3 regions of the Isoptericola haloaureus genome follow, and region 3 is predicted to be linked to each of the others. Evidence: predicted binding sites of a transcription regulator. Region 3 holds the regulator's gene; each other region holds the start of a gene.

Region 1 (5,767 bases), on a different contig from region 3:
CGGCATCCCCGTCGGCTCGGATCTCGTGGCCGGCGGCGAGAACGAGGGCGGGCCCGTCGTCGACGAGTACCTCGACTACATGTGCCCCATCTGCGGCCAGTTCGAGGACATCAACGGCGCCGACGTCGAGACCATGCTCACCGAGGGCGACGCGACCGTCGTCTTCCACCCGGTGTCGATCCTGGACCGGATGTCCAGCGGGTCGGACTTCTCGACGCGCTCGGCCTCGGCGGCGTACTGGGTGGCCGACCGCGCGCCGGAGTCCTTCTACGCCTTCAACGAGGCGCTGTTCGCCAACCAGCCGTCGGAGAACACCTCCGGGCTGAGCGACGACGAGATGGCCGCGATCGCCGAGCAGGCCGGCGTCCCGGCCGACGTCGCCGCCGGCATCGCCGACGGGACGGCCCGCGCCACCTTCGGCCAGTACGTGTTCTCGCTGACGAATGAGGCCTCGGCCAACGAGGACCTGTGGAACGCCAACGGCGGCTTCGGCACGCCGACCATCCTGGTGGACGGCGAGCGCTTCGAGACCTGGAACCAGCCCGGTGCGCTGCTCGCGGCGGTCCAGGGCGGCGGTGCCGCGGGCGACACGGCGACCGAGGACGAGTCCGCCGACGAGTAACCCCTTCGCTGTGGGTATGAAATATGCAGCCTGAGCGCGAGCCGGGCTGCATATTTCATGCCCACAGCGCTTCGGCGGGGCCGTCGTGCTCGGTACGATGGGTCCCGCCTCGCCGCCTTAGCTCAGCTGGTAGAGCTCCCGTCTTGTAAACGGAAGGTCGTCGGTTCGAACCCGACAGGCGGCTCCACGCCTCCCGGCGCCGCGCGGGTCCCCGTCCCGGACGGGTCCTGAGCCAAGCTCAGCGCTCCGACGGGGGCCACGGCAGCGGCGTCGGCCACTTCGGCGCCCGTCCGTCGCCGCTGGAGGTGCCCCGCAGCCGCCGCTGCACCCACGGCATCACGTGCGCCCGCGCCCACTGGGCGTCCTCGCGGGCCCGCTCGCGCAGACGCCGCGCCGTGGCGGCCGGCAGCGCGTCGTCGAAGGTGTCGTCGTCGGGTGCGAGGCCGAGCCCGACCAGGGCGGCGTTCGCCACGCGGCGGTGTCCCTCGTCGGTGAGGTGGATGCGGTCGTCGGACCACAGGCGCCAGTCGTGCAGCGCGCCGAGGCCCCAGTTGTCCAGCACGTACGCGCCGTGCCGCCGCGCGATCGACCAGATCGTGGCGTTGTACTGCCCGACCCGGCCGCTGGTGAGGCTCAGGGCGCCGCCGGCCCGGAAGCCGGTGCCCATCAGCACGTCCGCCCCGGACGCGCGCAGGCGGGCGACGGACTCCTCCAGGGTCGCGGTCAGCCCGTCGATGTCCGCCTGGGGACGCAGGATGTCGTTGCCGCCGCCGACGATCGAGACGAGGTCCGGCTGCATCGCGAGGGCGACGTCGAGCTGCTCGTCGACGATCTGGCGCAGCTTCTTGCCGCGGATCGCGAGGTTGGCGTACTCCAGACCCTCGTCGCCCCGGCGCTCGGCCAGGTGGTCGGCGAGCCGGTCCGTCCAGCCGCGCTGCACCGCGGTCGTCTCGGTGCCGGCGGGGGCGCGGGTGCCGTCGTCGTACGGGTACGGGTCCCACAGGCCCTCGGAGAACGAGTCGCCGATCGCGACGTAGCGGGACCACGGGGGGATGCTGTCGTGCGAAGCCACGCGACCATTCTGCACCCGTTCGCGCCGACGGTTGCTCAGGGCAGTCGCCAGTCCACGGGTGTCCCGCCCTGCTGCTCGAGCAGGTCGTTGACGCGCGAGAACGGCTTCGAGCCGAAGAACCCGCGGTAGGCCGCCAGCGGGCTGGGGTGCGCCGACTCCACGGTCGGGGTGCCGCCGAGCCAGGGTGTGAGCGACGCCGCATCGCGGCCCCACAGAATCGCCACCAGGGGGCCGCCGCGGGCCACCAGCGCCTTGATCGCCGCCTCGGTGACCTGTTCCCAGCCCTGGCCCCGGTGCGACGCCGGCCGGCCCGGCTGCACCGTCAGCACCCGGTTGAGCATCATGACGCCCTGGTCCGCCCACGGGCTCAGGTCGCCGGTGCTCGGTGCCGGTGCGCCGACGTCGTCGGCGAGCTCGGTGAAGATGTTGACCAGCGACTTCGGCAGCGGTCGCACGTCCGGCTGGACCGAGAACGACAGTCCCATGGGGTGGCCGGGCGTGGGGTACGGGTCCTGGCCCACCACCAGCACCCTGACGTCCGCGAGCGGACGCCGGAACGCCGCGAAGACGTCGCCCGGGGCCGGCAGGTACTGGCGGCCGGCGGCGACCTCGGCGCGCAGGAAGTCGCCCATGGCGTGGATCTGCGGCTCGACGTCGGCCAGGGCGGCGGCCCAGTCGGGCGCCATGACCTGGTCCAGCGGCGGGCGGCCCGACGGCGGGGCTCCGGGGGCGGGGGGGCCCGACGGCGGCGCCGCGGGGGGCGCGGGCGGTGCGGTGGCGGCAGTGTCCGGCGTCGTCTCCACGACGGCGACGCTAGCAGGGCCCGGGCGAGGGGCGACGCGCGGGCCGCGGCTCCCCGGGACGACGTCCGAAGTGCCCCATACTGGGGCGCATGAGCGAGATGCTGGTCCACGAGGTCGACTCCACGCAGGCTCCGTCGTCGGACGCCGCCGCGGCGCTGTCCGACCGCGACCGCGAGATCCTCGCCTTCGAGAAGCAGTGGTGGAAGTACGCCGGCTCCAAGGAGCAGGCCGTGCGCGAGCTGTTCGACCTGTCCGCGACGCGCTACTACCAGGTGCTCAACGCGCTGATCGACACCCCCGAGGCGCTCGCCCACGACCCGATGCTGGTCAAGCGGCTGCGCCGCATGCGGTCGACCCGTCAGCGCGCGCGCAGCTCGCGTCGCCTCGACGGCACGCGGGGCTGACGCCACGGCGCTGAACAGGTTTGGCACGGTGCTGAACAAGCTCTGTACTCGTGCCCATCTCGACCCGCTACCCTGTGCGGCGTGACGAAGAGCCACTACCCGTACCCGCCCGACGAGTTCGACGTCCGCGGTCCCGAGGGGTCGCCCGTGGGCGTGCACCGCGAGCCCCGCAGCGGGTGGAGCTCTGCCTGGCCGTTCCTGCTGGTCGCCGTCGTGTTCGCCGGGCTGGCGGTCGGCATCGTGTCCTTCCTGTCCGACGGCCGGGGCACCGAGAACCCGCCGGCCGCGCAGCAGGAGTCGGCCGCGCCGGAGACCTCCGCCAGCCCGGAGTCGTCCGAGGGCGAGGGTTCCGGCGAGGGGTCCGGCGACGGGTCGACCGAGGGGTCCGGCGAGGGCGAGTCCACCGAGGAGCCCACGGAGGAGCCGACGGAGGAACCGGCCCCCGAGCCGAACTACGACGCCTTCGTCCGCGTGCTCAACGCGGCCGGCACCCCGGGCCTGGCCGGCGCCAACGCCGACGTCCTCGTCGGTGAGGGGTACACCAACGTCTCGCCGGAGGACTACCCGGAGGGCCAGACGCCGCCCGAGGTCGACACGATCTGGTACGCGACGGCCGAGGACGAGGACACGGCGCTCGCGGTGGCGAGCTCCTTCGGCATCCCCGCCGAGAACGTCACGGAGGTCGCCGTGGCCAGCGGTGACGTGCTCGCCATCCTGCACGAGATGCCGTAGCACCCACGCGTCCCCCGCGGGGGAGCGGAGGCCGGTGCCCGACGACGCCCCACGCGTCGCGGGTGCCGGCCTTCGTCGTTGGCGGGGGGACGCGCTGTCTCCGCGCGCGGCGCCCGCTGCCCGGGCCGTGCCGCCCCCGCGCGGCGGACGGACGTCCCGGATCTGCGGGTTTCGGGTCGGACATCCCGTACGACCGGGACGCGCGTCGGGCCGGGGGTGACCGCCGCTGTGCGCCGCGGGCGAACATCTTGCACTCTCGGGGTGAGAGTGCCAATAATGTCTTAGCACTCTCGACTGTCGAGTGACAGTCGACCCGGAGTGACCCACTCGGTCGAACGGTGAGGCTCGCCTCCGCGCGTGATGTGAACGCACGGGGACGGGTCGTCCGTCGCGGGCACCGGCAGACCACTGACACGCCACAGCGGAGGATCAATCCCCATGGCCAAGATGATTGCGTTCGACGAGGAAGCTCGTCGGAGCATGGAGCGCGGGCTCAACCAGCTCGCCGACACCGTCAAGGTGACGCTCGGCCCCAAGGGTCGCAACGTCGTCCTGGACAAGAAGTGGGGCGCCCCCACGATCACGAACGACGGTGTCTCCATCGCCAAGGAGATCGAGCTCGAGGACGCCTACGAGAAGATCGGCGCCGAGCTCGTCAAGGAGGTCGCCAAGAAGACCGACGACGTCGCGGGTGACGGCACCACCACCGCCACCGTGCTGGCCCAGGCGCTCGTGCGCGAGGGTCTGCGCGTCGTCGCCGCCGGTGCCAACCCGATCGCCGTCAAGCGCGGCATCGAGAAGGCGACCGCCGCGGTGACCGAGCAGCTGCTCAACGCCGCCACCGAGGTCGAGACCAAGGAGCAGATCGCGGCCACGGCCGGTATCTCCGCGGGCGACCCGGCGATCGGCGAGCTCATCGCCGAGGCCCTCGACAAGGTCGGCAAGGAGGGCGTCGTCACCGTCGAGGAGTCGAACACCTTCGGCCTCGAGCTCGAGCTCACCGAGGGCATGCGCTTCGACAAGGGCTTCCTCGCCCGCTACTTCGAGACGGACCCGGAGCGCCAGGAGGCCGTCCTCGAGGACCCGTACGTCCTGATCGTCGAGTCGAAGATCTCGAACGTCAAGGACCTGCTGCCGCTGCTCGACCAGGTCATGAAGACCAACCGGTCGCTGCTGATCATCGCCGAGGACGTCGAGGGCGAGGCCCTGGCGACCCTGGTGCTGAACAAGATCCGCGGCACCTTCAAGTCCGTCGCCGTCAAGGCCCCGGGCTTCGGCGACCGCCGCAAGGCCATGCTGCAGGACATCGCGATCCTGACCGGCGGCCAGGTCATCACCGAGACCGTCGGCCTCAAGCTGGAGAACGCCACGCTCGAGGAGCTCGGCCAGGCGCGCAAGGTCGTCGTCACCAAGGACGAGACCACGATCGTCGAGGGTGCCGGCGACGCCGACCTCATCGAGGGCCGCGTCCAGCAGATCCGCTCCGAGATCGACAAGTCGGACTCCGACTACGACCGCGAGAAGCTCCAGGAGCGCCTCGCCAAGCTGGCCGGCGGCGTGGCCGTCATCAAGGCCGGCGCGGCCACCGAGGTCGAGCTCAAGGAGCGCAAGCACCGCATCGAGGACGCCGTCCGCAACGCGAAGGCTGCCGTCGAGGAGGGCATCGTCGCCGGTGGTGGCGTCGCGCTGCTGCAGGCCGGTGCCGTGGCGTTCGAGAAGCTGGAGCTGGACGGCGACGAGGCGACCGGTTCGCAGATCGTCAACGCGGCGATCTCGGCCCCGCTGAAGCAGATCGCCATCAACGCCGGCCTCGAGGGCGGCGTCGTGGCGGAGAAGGTCAAGAACCTCCCCTCGGGCCACGGCCTGAACGCCGCGACCGGCGAGTACGAGGACCTGCTGGCCGCGGGCGTCAACGACCCGGTCAAGGTCACGCGCTCGGCGCTGCAGAACGCCGCGTCCATCGCCGCGCTGTTCCTCACCACCGAGGCGGTCGTCGCCGACAAGCCGGAGCCCGCCGCGGCGCCGGCCGGTGACGGCGGCATGGGCGACATGGGCGGCATGGGCTTCTGATCCCGACGCGCCCGGCGCGGTCCTGACCGCGTCTCGCTGCACGACGGCGGCCGGTCACCTCTGC
Region 2 (5,767 bases), on a different contig from region 3:
GACGATCACGGTCTAGGTCGCGGCGCCGCGGCCGAGCACGGACGGGTCGAGCGGCCGGCCGGCGTGCAGCTCGGCCACCAGCGCCCCGACCACGGCCTCCAGGCCCCGCTGCCCGCCGCCGTGGGCCGCTGCCACCGCGCGCTGGCGCTGGTAGGAGGCACCGAGGCGCACGATCTCGCGGATGCCGTCGAGCTCGGCCGCGCACCCCAGCCGTTCCGCCACGGGGGCCAGCTCCTCGAGCAGCCGGGGCAGCGCGTCGGTGATCAGCTCCTCGTTGCCGTCGTCGTCGAGGATGATGATCGCGTCCATGCCGTACCGGGCCGCGCGCCACTTGTTCTCGTGGACGTACCACCGCGGCATGGTGGGCAGCGCGCGGCCCTCGTCGAGCAGGGTGGAGAAGTGCTCGACGAGGCAGTGCACCAAGGCGCCCAGGGAGGCCAGCTCGGCGACGTTGGAGGTGCCGTCGCAGATGCGCACCTCGACGGTGCCGAAGTGCGGGGCCGGCCGGATGTCCCAGCGCACCTCGGTGAAGTCGTCGATGACGCCGGTCTTGAGCATGTCGGCGGTGTAGCGCTCCAGCTCGGCCCACTCGGTGAACTGGTAGGGCAACCCCGCCGTGGGCAGCTGCTGGAAGATGAGTGCACGCATCGAGGCGTAGCCGGTGTCCGCGGCGTCCCAGTACGGCGACGACGCCGACAGGGCCTGCAGGTGGGCGACGTAGACCAGCAGCGAGCGCAGGATCGGCAGCACCTTGGCGCGGTCCTCCACCCCGACGTGCATGTGCACGCCGTAGACCACCTGCTGACGGCCCCACACCTGGGCGCGGTCGACGACGGTGGCGTACCGCTCCTTGTCGGTCACCTGCTGCTGCGACCAGGGCGCGAAGGGGTGGGTGCCGGAGCCCATGAGCTCCGCCCGCATCGGCCGGATGACCTCCTGGACGCGGGCGACCCCGTTCTCCAGGTCGGCGATGGCGCCGGGGACGGTGTCGCACACGTCGGAGACGATCTCGACGGTGTTGCGCAGGAACTCCGGCTTGACGTGTCGCGCCCGCGCGTCCGGGCCCAGCTCGGCCATGACGGCGGGGGCCACCTGGCGCAGGATGCCGGAGTCGGCGTCCACCAGGGCCAGCTCCCACTCCAGGCCGACGCTCGACCGCCGGGAGGTCTCGAACTCCAGCACCATGCCGCCATGCTTCCACGGCCGGGGCGCCCGGCGCGCCCCGAGGCGGCCGGATGTTGCCTACCTCGGCCGAGGGGCGCCTAGCTCGGCCGAGGGGCGTCTACCTCGGCAGAGGCTCCACGACGAGCACGTGCTGACGCCCCGCGACCCGGGTGAGGACCAGCGTGGCCTCGGCGTCGCCGGTCAGGGAGAGCTGGGCGCGCAGCTGCTCGGGGGTGACGGCCGTGCCGCGCTTCTTCACCGTCAGGCGCCCCACGCCGCGCTCGCGCAGGTAGGCCTTGAGCCGCTTGAGGTTGAAGGGCATGACGTCGAGCACCCGGTAGCCCGTCGCGGGCGCCGCGGTGCCCGACGGCGGCGGACCGGCGGGGGTGTCGGTCGTGACGTAGGCGATGGTGCGGTCCACGAGCCGCCCGCCCAGCTCGGCGGCGACGTGGGCCACCAGCCCCGCGCGCACGACCGCACCGTCGGGCTCGTACAGGTAGCTCCCGACCGGCCCGACGTCGGGGTTCAGGTCGGCGCCCTCGGCCCCGGGGCGCACGACGCGCGCCGCGGTGCCGCCGTCCTCGGTGCGCAGCACCAGGGCGGTGCGTCCCGGGCCGTCGGGGGCGAGCGGGCCGAACCAGAGCCCGGCCTCGACCACGTCGCCGTCGAGAGAGACCCACTGGGTCTCGGCGTCCTCGGGCAGCCCCTGGTGGCCGATCCCGGGGCCGACCTTGATGCCGACGGCGGGCACCTGCTCGCGCAGCGCCCACACGGCATCCAGGGGCGGCGCCCACGCGGACGGGTCGAAGACCCGCTTCCCGCCGCGCGTGCGGCGGGCCGGGTCGGCGTACACGCCGTCGACGCCCTCGGCGACCAGGTCCAGCGCCAGCCCGTCGCCGTGCCGGACCTCGGCCTCGGGGAAGGCGCGCAGGTTGACGGTGGCCAGGGCGGCGGTCACCTCGTCGACGTCCGTGGCCAGCACGTCCAGGCCCACGCCGGCGAAGGCGAGCGCGTCCGCGCCCAGGCCGCAGGTCAGGTCGGCGACCTTGTGCACTCCGGCGGCCAGGTAGCGGCGCGCGTGCAGGGCGGCGACGGTCAGCCGGGTCGCCTGCTCGAGGCCGTCCGGGGTGAACAGCATCCCGTCGGCGAACGGACCCAGCTTGGCCCGGGCGCGGGCACGCAGGCGGGACTGGGTCAGGGCGGCCGCGGCCAGGTCGGGGTCGACACCCTCGGCGCGGAGCCGCGTGGCCAGCGCCATCGCCTCCGACTCGTCGTAGGGAGGGAGGTCGTTGAGCAGGGTCCAGCCCTCGGGGCTGAGAAGCTTGCTGAGCGAGGCCGCGTCCATCGGGACATCGTCTCAGGCCGGGTGCGGAGCGCGGTCTTTGGCACTCGACTTGTCAGAGTGCTAATGGCTGCCTAGATTTGGTCCCAGCGCACGCGCTGTGCCGGCACCCGCGACGACGGACAGCGGCCGGGCGCGACCCAGTCAACGCTAGTCATCGCGAACAAGGAGGTCCGACGTGTCGGTCCCCATCAAGCCGCTCGAGGACCGGATCGTCGTCAAGGCCGTCGAGGCCGAGACCACGACCGCTTCCGGCCTGGTCATCCCGGACACCGCCAAGGAGAAGCCCCAGGAGGGCGAGGTCCTGGCCGTGGGCGACGGCCGCTTCAACGACAAGGGCGAGCGCGTCCCGGTCGACGTGAAGGTCGGCGACAAGGTCATCTACAGCAAGTTCGGCGGCACCGAGGTCAAGTACGCCGGGGAGGACTACCTGGTCCTGTCCGCGCGCGACATCCTCGCCGTCGTGGTCGGCTGACGACCTGACGCAGGCGGCGGGTCCGTCCGTCGACCCCGGTCGTCGGACGACCGGCCCGCCCGCACGAGAGCCCCGCACCGAGATCGGTGCGGGGCTCTCGTCGTGCTCGGACGGCGGCCGTGCTCGGACGGCGGCGCGGGCGAGGGGGTCGCGCCGGTCCGGGGCGGTCGGGCGAGGGGTCAGCCGACCTTCTTGCGCTCGCGGTCGCGGCCGCTGAGGATCGCCGAGCGCTCGTCCTCGCTCAGGCCGCCCCAGACGCCGTAGGGCTCGCGGACCCGCAGCGACTGCTCGCGGCACTCCATCATCACGGGGCAGCTGCGGCAGATCGCCTTGGCGGCCTCCGCACGTCGTCGACGGGTCGACCCGCGCTCACCCTCCGGGTGGAAGAACAGGGTGTCGTCCGCGTCGCGGCACGACCCCTGGTACTGCCACTCCCACAACTCCATGACCGGCCCTGGCAACCGCGAAATCTCCGTCATGGCGAACAACCTACAAGTTGGGCAGAAGTTGTTCAACCCCCTGGTCGACGCGATCGGCGACACCCGGGATGAATCAGTGTGACCATGGTGTGAACCGCTTGCTATCGCGCCATGGCCAGGTTCGATGTCGATTTCCCGACGGCGACGGGACGCGCCGCCGGGCGCGGTGGCGGTCCCGGGTCACCGTGGGCAGAATCGAGGCATGACCTCTTCGCGACCCGCCCAGGATGCTGGGGGGTCGCGTCCGTCGGGCCCCGGGCTGGCGGTCGCGGCCGTCGCGCGGCGCCTCGGCGTCGCGCCCGCCACGCTGCGCACGTGGGACCGCCGCTACGGCCTCGGGCCGTCCGACCGGACGGCCGGCTCGCACCGGCGCTACACGCCCGAGGACGTGGCTCGACTGCTCGTCATGCGGCGCCTCACGCTGGAGGGCGTCGCCCCCGTGGATGCGGCTCAGGCCGCCCTCGAGGCCGACGTCGACGAGCTCGAGGAGGCCCGCCGGTCCGGGCCCCCGAGCCCGCCCGGCGAGGACGCGTCGACCGAGTCCGCCGAGGAGTCCCCGGACGACGCCGGCCGCACCGGCCGCGCGCACCTGCGCGCCCTGCCCGGTGGCGGGCAGAGCGCCCCCCGGGGCGCCGGCCAGGGCAACGGGTCGGCGCACGCGCAGCAGGCCTCCGGCAAGGTGTCGGCCGTCGTCGACGCCGCGCTCTCCTACGACCAGGCCCGGTGCGACGACCTCGTGCGCATCCCGCCGAACGGTGACCCCGCCGCGTGGTGGGCCCACCTGATGGAACCAGCCTGGAGCCGTGTCGCCGAGCGCACCGTCCTCGCCGGTCCCGGCGCGGTCCCCGAGATCGTGCTGGCCACGGCCGCGCTGCAGGCGCTGCGCTCGTTCACCGACGCCTTCGAGCAGCAGGTGGTCCAGAACGGCGGCCCGCCGGCCAACCACCCCAGCCGGATGCGCAACATCGTGCTGATCTTCGCCGCGCCCGACGAGACCGTGCCGCTCTCGGCGCACGCGCTCGCCGCCGCGCTGACCGCCAAGGGCAAGACCGCGCGGATCGTCACCGGCCCGGCCAGCATCCGCCGGTCGCTCGAGCTGGTGACCATGGTGCGTCCCGCCGCCCTGGTCCTGGCCACGGGGCAGCGGCGTCCGGACCTGGACGTCGTGCACGCCGTGCACGAGGGCTTCGCGGAGCTGCCGATCTTCGTCGGGCTGCGTCGTGACGACGCCGCCAGCGAGCTGCCGCTGACCCCCCAGGTCCAGCGCGTGCGCTCCTTCACCGGGCTGCTGCACGAGGTGCTGGCGGTCGTCGGGGCGTGACCCGCCCGGTGGCCGCGGGACCGGAAGGGTGTGACGGACGACGCTGACGGGGCCTCGTGCGCGCGCCGTAGACTCGTGACATGACGGAGACGACCTCGCCCGCCCACGATCCGTTCGGCTTCCTCGGCCTGACCTACGACGACGTCCTGCTGCTCCCCGGCTACTCGGACCTGGCGCCGTCGGACATCGACACCACCTCGCGGCTGACGCGGGAGATCTCGCTGCGGACCCCGCTCGTCTCCGCCGCGATGGACACCGTGACCGAGTCGCGCATGGCGATCGCGATGGCCCGCCAGGGCGGCCTCGGCGTGCTGCACCGCAACCTGTCCATCGAGGACCAGGCCTACCAGGTCGACCTGGTCAAGCGGACCCAGACCGGCATCATCTCCAACCCGGTCACCATCGGCCCGGACGCCACCCTCGAGCAGCTCGACCAGCGCGCCGGCGAGTACCGCGTCTCCGGGTTCCCGGTGCTCGACGCGGCCGGCAAGCTCGTCGGGATCGTCACCAACCGCGACCTGCGGTTCACCCCGGTGGCGGAGTGGGCCACCACCACGGTGTCCGAGGTCATGACGCCGCAGCCTCTGATCACCGGCCACTCCGGCATCTCGCGCGAGGACGCCACGGCCCTGCTGCGCAAGCACAAGCTCGAGCGGCTCCCGCTCGTCGACGACGAGGGCCGGCTCGCGGGCCTGATCACCGTCAAGGACTTCGTCAAGTCCGAGCAGTTCCCCCAGGCCTCCAAGGACTCCCAGGGGCGCCTGATGGTGGGTGCCGCCATCGGCTACTTCGGTGACGCCTGGCAGCGGGCCACCACGCTGGTCGACGCCGGGGTGGACGTGCTCGTCGCGGACACAGCCCACGGCAACGTGCGCATGCTCATCGAGATGGTGCGCACGCTGAAGTCCGACCCGGCGACCCGGCACGTCCAGGTCATCGGCGGCAACGTGGCCACCAAGGAGGGCGCCCAGGCCTTCGTCGACGCC
Region 3 (5,767 bases):
AGGCGGTCTTGCGGGAGATGAACAGCCGCTCGGCGATCTGGCCGTTCGTCAGCCCCTCGGCGACCAGCTCCAGCACCTGGCGCTCCCGGTCGGTCAGCGGGTCGACGCCCGCGCCGGCCGGCCGGCGCCGGGTCGGTGCCCCGAGCCCCGCGTCGTGCAGCAGCGAGGTCGCGCGGGCGAGCACGGAGCCTGCCCCGATGCCGCGCGCGGCCTCCGCGGCGTCACCGAGGAGGTCGCGTGCGCGAGCCTTGTCACCCGTCGCGAGCCGGTGCTCGCCCTCGCGCACCAGGGCATAGGGACGCAGGTGCGCCGGGGCGCCGTCGTCGGGACCGAACGCGGCGACCTCGGACCACGGGGTCCGGCCCAGCTCGGCGTCGAACACGGTCGCCCACAGCCGGTGGGTCGGCCAGAAGGAGGCGGCGGCCAGGGTCTCCTCGTAGGGTCCGACGTCGACCGTCCGGCCGGAGGCTCGGGCCCGCGCGAGCACGCGGGCGGCGACCGCCAGCATCGTCAGGGCGTACGCCCCGGACAGCCGGCCGGGGTCGGTGGCGGGGCGGACCAGGTCGAGCGCGTCGTCGACGTCGTCGCGTGCGAGGGCCAGCTCGGCCAGCGTGGCCGGGGCCCGAGCCCGGACCTGCAGCTCCACCTCGGCGAACCGCAGCCACACGGCCCGGTGGCGCCGTCCCATCGCCTGGGCGGTCTCGACGTCCCCGCGCCACAGCGTGAGCCACGTCCATCGTTCGGCCAGGTAGACGGCCCAGGCGCTCGGCGAGACGGACGTCGTCGCGCTCCGGTACCAGGCGTCGGCCTCCTCCCAGCGGCCGAGCCCGATGAGGGCCTCGGCGACGTTGCCCTCCAGCATCGCGCGGCTGCTCCAGCCGGATCCCCCGGCGCGGCCGACCTCGGCACCGGCCGAGGCGGTCCGCAGCGCCTCGGCGAACCGGCCGAGCCGGAGCTGGTGGTCGGAGAGGTTGGTGAAGTAGTGGGCCCGCCCGGCCCAGTCGTCCCCGGAGAGGCGGCGGGACTCCTCGAGCTCGTCGAGGCCGCCCGGGTCGCCCGCGCTCAGCCGCGCGAGACCGCTGTTGTTGAGCAGCAGCGCGGCGGTGGACCGGTCGCCCACAGCCGTCGCGGCCTCGTAGCCGCGACCGGCGGCCGCCACCGCCTCCCGGAACCGGCCGGCGAGCATCTTGGCACGGGCGTCCAGGCGCAGGAGCTCGGCGAGCGTCCCGAGGTCGTCCTGCGGTGCCGCCGCGAGCGCCTCCTGGGTCAGGTCCAGCCCCGTCACGTCGCCGGCACGCAGCTGCTGCACCGCGACGAGCCCGAGGGTGCGGGCCCGGCCCGCGGGGTCGTCGGCGGGCCACTCGTCCAACGCCTGACGCGCCAGCGCCAGGGCCCGGTCGACGTGGGTCGCGACGGTCTCGGCCTCGGCGACCCGGACCAGCAGCTCGTGGTGCGTGGTCCCGGTGACGTCCGCCGCGTCGGGCACGGTGTCCCAGAGCTCGAGAGCCCGTTCGCCGAGCCGGACGGCGGCCGCCGGGGCGACGTCGTTCGCGGCGGCGTCCAGGCCGGTCACCGCGGCGGCCAGGGCGCGGTCCGGCACGCGGGCGTGCCACCAGTGGTCGGCCTGCTCGACCAGCCGCGGCACGGTGGCCGGACCGCTGGCCAGCGCCTCGGCGTAGGCCGCGTGCAGCCGCCGCCGCTCGGTGGGCAGCAGCTCCGCCTCGACGGCCTCCTGCATCAGGGCGTGGCGGAACCCGTAGCCGTCGAGACCGGCCTGCAGGACCAGGGCGTCCACGGCCTCGCGTGCCGCGGGTTCGGCCCGCTCGAGCGCCTCGTCGCCCAGGACGGCGGCCAGCACGTCACGGTCGGCGCGGACCCCGCCGGCAGCGACGACCCGGCAGAACGCCTGCGCCGCCTCCGACAGGCCCGCGTAGCGCAGCAGCAGGACGTCGCGCAGGGAGACGGGGATGTCACCGTCGTAGCAGCAGGCGAGCTCCTCGACGTAGAAGGGCACGCCCTCGGCGCGGTCGACGAGCTCGTCCAGACGGCCGGCGTCGATGCCCGACCCGTCCTCCGGTGTGCCGGTCAGGACGGCGCGGGCGAGCTCGACGACCTCCGGGCCGGCGAGACGCGGCACCGCGACGCGGTCGGCGAGGCGGGCCCGGTCGAGCTCGGCGAGGGTGGTGCGCAGCGGGTGACGTCGTCCGACGTCGTCGCTGCGGTAGGTGACCACCACGAGCAGGCGGGTCGACCGCGCGGCGCGTGCGAGCCGGGTCACCGCGGTCCGGGTCACGTCGTCGGACCAGTGCAGGTCCTCGACGACGACGACCACCGGCCGGGTGGCGCCGACGGTGGTGAGCAGGTCGGCAAGGACCTCGGGCGCGCGCCCGCCGTCGACACCGGGCCGGACGGCGACGAGCCGCGGCAGGATCACGCCCAGGGCGTCGGCCGCGGGGCCGGCGGCGGCCAGCACCTCGTCGTCGCCCAGCGCGGCGACCAGGTCGCGCAGGACGCCGTCGAGCCCGGCGTACGGCACCGGTCCGGACCCGGACGCCGCGCACTGCCCGCGGGCCACGAGGACGTCGTCGCCGGCATGGTCGACCAGCTCGGTCACCAGGCGCGTCTTGCCGATGCCGGCTTCGCCGGCGAGCACGACGGTGCCGCCGGAGCCCTCGCGGGCGTCGGACAGCGCTGCCCGCAACGCGGCGAGCTCCGTGGTGCGACCGACCAGAGGGGTGCGACCCGGCGACATACCGTCATCGTGCCAGGCGACGATGCGGTCGGCGAGGACCGGGCCGTCGTGGGGTCGTCGCCGGCATGAGGTACCTCACCGACGGGGGGTGAGCGGCCGGACCGTCGGGGGAGACGCGTAAGATGGCACTCAGCCCTGGAGAGTGCTAACCCCCCGGGGCGCCGAGCGAGGGGAGGTCGAGATGAGCGAGGAACGTCGGCTCGCAGTACTGCGCGCCATCGTCGAGGACTACGTCACCACGCGTGAGCCCGTCGGGTCGCGCATGCTCACCGAACGCCACGGCCTCGGCGTGTCCCCGGCCACCATCCGCAACGACATGGCCGCGCTCGAGGACGCCGGGTACATCGCCCAGCCGCACACGTCCGCCGGGCGCGTGCCCACGGACGCCGGCTACCGGGTGTTCGTCGACCGGCTCGCCGAGGTACGACCCCTCAACGTGCCCCAGAAGCGGGCCATCGAGACCTTCCTGTCCGAGGCCGTGGACCTCGACGACGTCCTGACCCGGGCCGGGCGGCTCATCGCCCAGCTCACCGGCCAGGTCGCCGTCGTGCAGTACCCGTCGCTGCGGCGGTCCGGGCTGCGTCACCTCGAGCTCGTGCCCGTGGCGGAGTCCCGGATCCTGGTCGTGGTCATCACCGACACCGGCCGGGTCGAGCAGCGCTACTGCGAGCTGCCCGTGCGTCCCGACGGCTCCGACGCGGGCGACGACCTCGACGAGGCGACCCTCGGCGAGCTGCGGGCCCGGTTCAACGCGGCCGCCGCGGGCAAGCGGCTGGCCGACCTCCCCGCGGCCTTCGCGGGCCTGGTCGAGTCCGTGGGCCCCCACCTGAGCGGGGTGACCCAGGCCGTCGCGGACCTCGTCGTGGAGACCCTCGGCGAGGAGAACGAGGAGCGGATCGTGCTGGCGGGCACCGCCAACCTCGTCCGCTCCGAGGCCACGTTCGAGCAGGGGCTCAGCCCCGTGCTCGAGGCGCTCGAGGAGCAGGTGGTGCTGCTGGGGCTGCTGACCGAGATGGCCGGCGACGGCGTCGGGGTCCGCATCGGGCGGGAGAACCGCCTCGACGGTCTCACCGAGACCTCCGTCGTCGCCTCCGGATACGGTAGCGACGGCGACACCGTCGCCTCCCTCGGCTCCATCGGCCCGACCCGCATGGACTACCCGGGCACCATCGCCTCGGTCCGCGCCGTGGCACGCTACCTGTCGCGCGTCCTGCCGAACTGACCACCGGTATCCCTGACCAGACCTTCTCCACGTCATCGAAGAGAGACCTGTGACCGACTACTACGAGATCCTCGGCGTCGAGCGTGACGCCACCCCCGAGCAGATCAAGAAGGCGTACCGTCGCCTGGCCCGCGAGCTCCACCCCGACGTCGCGGGTGCCGAGGGCGAGGAGAAGTTCAAGGACGTCGCCCGTGCCTACGAGGTGCTGTCGAACCGCGACAAGCGCGAGCAGTACGACATGGGCGTCGACCCGAGCGCGCCCGGCGGCGGCGCCGGTGCCGGCTTCGGCCAGGGCTTCGGGTTCCAGGACATCTTCGAGACGTTCTTCGGCGGCGGCCAGGCGTCCGGCCCCGTGCCGCGCGCACGGCGCGGCCAGGACGCCCTGGTGCGCATGGACATCGACCTCACCGAGGCGACGTTCGGCGGCAAGCGCGAGCTGCAGGTCGACACGGCCGTGGTGTGCGGCACGTGCGGCGGCAACGGCTGCCGGCCCGGCACCGACGTGCGCACCTGCGAGGTCTGCCACGGCCAGGGCAACGTCCAGCGCGTGGCCCGGTCCTTCCTGGGCCAGGTCATGACCACCGCGCCCTGCGCGGCCTGCCAGGGCTTCGGCACCGTCATCCCCGAGCCGTGCGCCGAGTGCTCCGGCGAGGGCCGGGTGCGCTCGCGCCGGTCGCTGACGGTGAACGTGCCCGCCGGCGTCGACACCGGCACGCGCATCAAGCTGTCCTCCCAGGGCGAGGTCGGCCCGGGCGGCGGCCCGGCCGGCGACCTGTACGTCGAGATCCGCGAGAAGGCGCACGACACCTTCGTGCGTCGCGGCGACGACCTGCACTGCACCCTGCCGGTGCCGGTGACCGCGGCCGCCCTGGGCACCGTGCTGGAGCTGTCCACCCTCGACGGTCAGCAGGAGATCGACCTGCGCCCGGGCACGCAGCCGGGCGAGGTCGTCACGCTCAAGGGTCTCGGCGTCGGGCACCTGCACGCGAACGGCCGCGGCGACCTGAACGTCCACATCGACGTCCAGGTCCCGACCTCCCTCGACGAGGAGCAGACCGAGCTGCTGCGCAAGCTCGCCGAGCTGCGCGACGAGGAGCGTCCCGACCCGCGGCTCGCGGCCGCGCACCCCGGCGTCTTCTCGCGCCTGCGGGACAAGTTCGCCGGGCGCTGAGGAACCGTGAGCGCGAGGAGCTCCCGAAGAGGTACGCCGAGGCACGAGGTGTGCCGGAGCGAGGCACCGCAGGGCTCGCGCGAGGGGCGTGCGTCGTGAGCGCGCCCGTCTTCGTCGGCGCCGGCGTGGCGTCCGCGCCGGCGCCGGGGGCGACCTACGTCCTCGGCGGGGCGGAGGGCCGGCACGCCGGCGTCGTCCAGCGGCGCCGCCCGGGGGAGCGGCTCGACGTGGTCGACGGCGCGGGCACCCGTGTGCTCGGTGTGGTCGAGGCCGTCGACGGCGGCGAGGTCACCCTGCGCGTCGAGGACGTGCGGCACGAGCCCGCCCCTGCCGTGCGGCTCGCGCTGGTCCAGGCGCTGGCCAAGGGCGACCGCGACCACCAGGCCGTCGAGGCGGCCGTGGAGGTCGGGGTCGACGCCGTCGTGCCGTGGCAGGCCGACCGGTCCGTGGTCGTCTGGCGCGGCCCGCGGGCCGAGAAGGCGCGCGCCAAGTGGGCTGCGACCGTGCTCGCGGCGGTCAAGCAGTCCCGTCGGGCCTGGCTGCCCCCCGTGCACGAGCACGTGACCACCCGCGGGCTCGCCGACCGGGTGCGCGAGGTCGTCGCCGCGGGCGGTGCCGTCGT

The links. The regulator HrcA, encoded in region 3, represses chaperone genes, less so after heat shock. The targets are predictions, from matches to a motif close to TTNGCACTCGNNNNNNNCGAGTGCNAA.
Region 1: groL (chaperonin GroEL) is a predicted target of HrcA. The motif match lies at 3,881-3,907, and genes of this name have one in related genera.
Region 2: groES (co-chaperone GroES) is a predicted target of HrcA. The motif match lies at 2,547-2,573, and genes of this name have one in related genera.

Annotation. Positions count from the first base shown of each region.
Region 1 is NZ_JBAGLP010000110.1:19,899-25,665, forward strand. It holds gene V5O49_RS04005 (DsbA family protein) at 1-622, shown strand, start outside; tRNA gene V5O49_RS04010 (tRNA-Thr) at 734-809, shown strand; gene V5O49_RS04015 (SGNH/GDSL hydrolase family protein) at 861-1,694, opposite strand; gene V5O49_RS04020 (uracil-DNA glycosylase) at 1,730-2,380, opposite strand; gene V5O49_RS04025 (DUF3263 domain-containing protein) at 2,587-2,901, shown strand; gene V5O49_RS04030 (LytR C-terminal domain-containing protein) at 2,983-3,633, shown strand; gene groL (chaperonin GroEL) at 4,072-5,703, shown strand.
Region 2 is NZ_JBAGLP010000118.1:436,949-442,715, reverse strand. It holds gene tsaD (tRNA (adenosine(37)-N6)-threonylcarbamoyltransferase complex transferase subunit TsaD) at 1-16, shown strand, start outside; gene V5O49_RS12110 (glutamate--cysteine ligase) at 13-1,185, opposite strand; gene V5O49_RS12105 (class I SAM-dependent methyltransferase) at 1,283-2,509, opposite strand; gene groES (co-chaperone GroES) at 2,685-2,981, shown strand; gene V5O49_RS12095 (WhiB family transcriptional regulator) at 3,161-3,460, opposite strand; gene V5O49_RS12090 (MerR family transcriptional regulator) at 3,663-4,781, shown strand; gene guaB (IMP dehydrogenase) at 4,862-5,767, shown strand, end outside.
Region 3 is NZ_JBAGLP010000120.1:142,244-148,010, reverse strand. It holds gene V5O49_RS16055 (ATP-binding protein) at 1-2,752, opposite strand, end outside; gene hrcA (heat-inducible transcriptional repressor HrcA) at 2,934-3,974, shown strand; gene dnaJ (molecular chaperone DnaJ) at 4,024-5,145, shown strand; gene V5O49_RS16040 (16S rRNA (uracil(1498)-N(3))-methyltransferase) at 5,241-5,767, shown strand, end outside.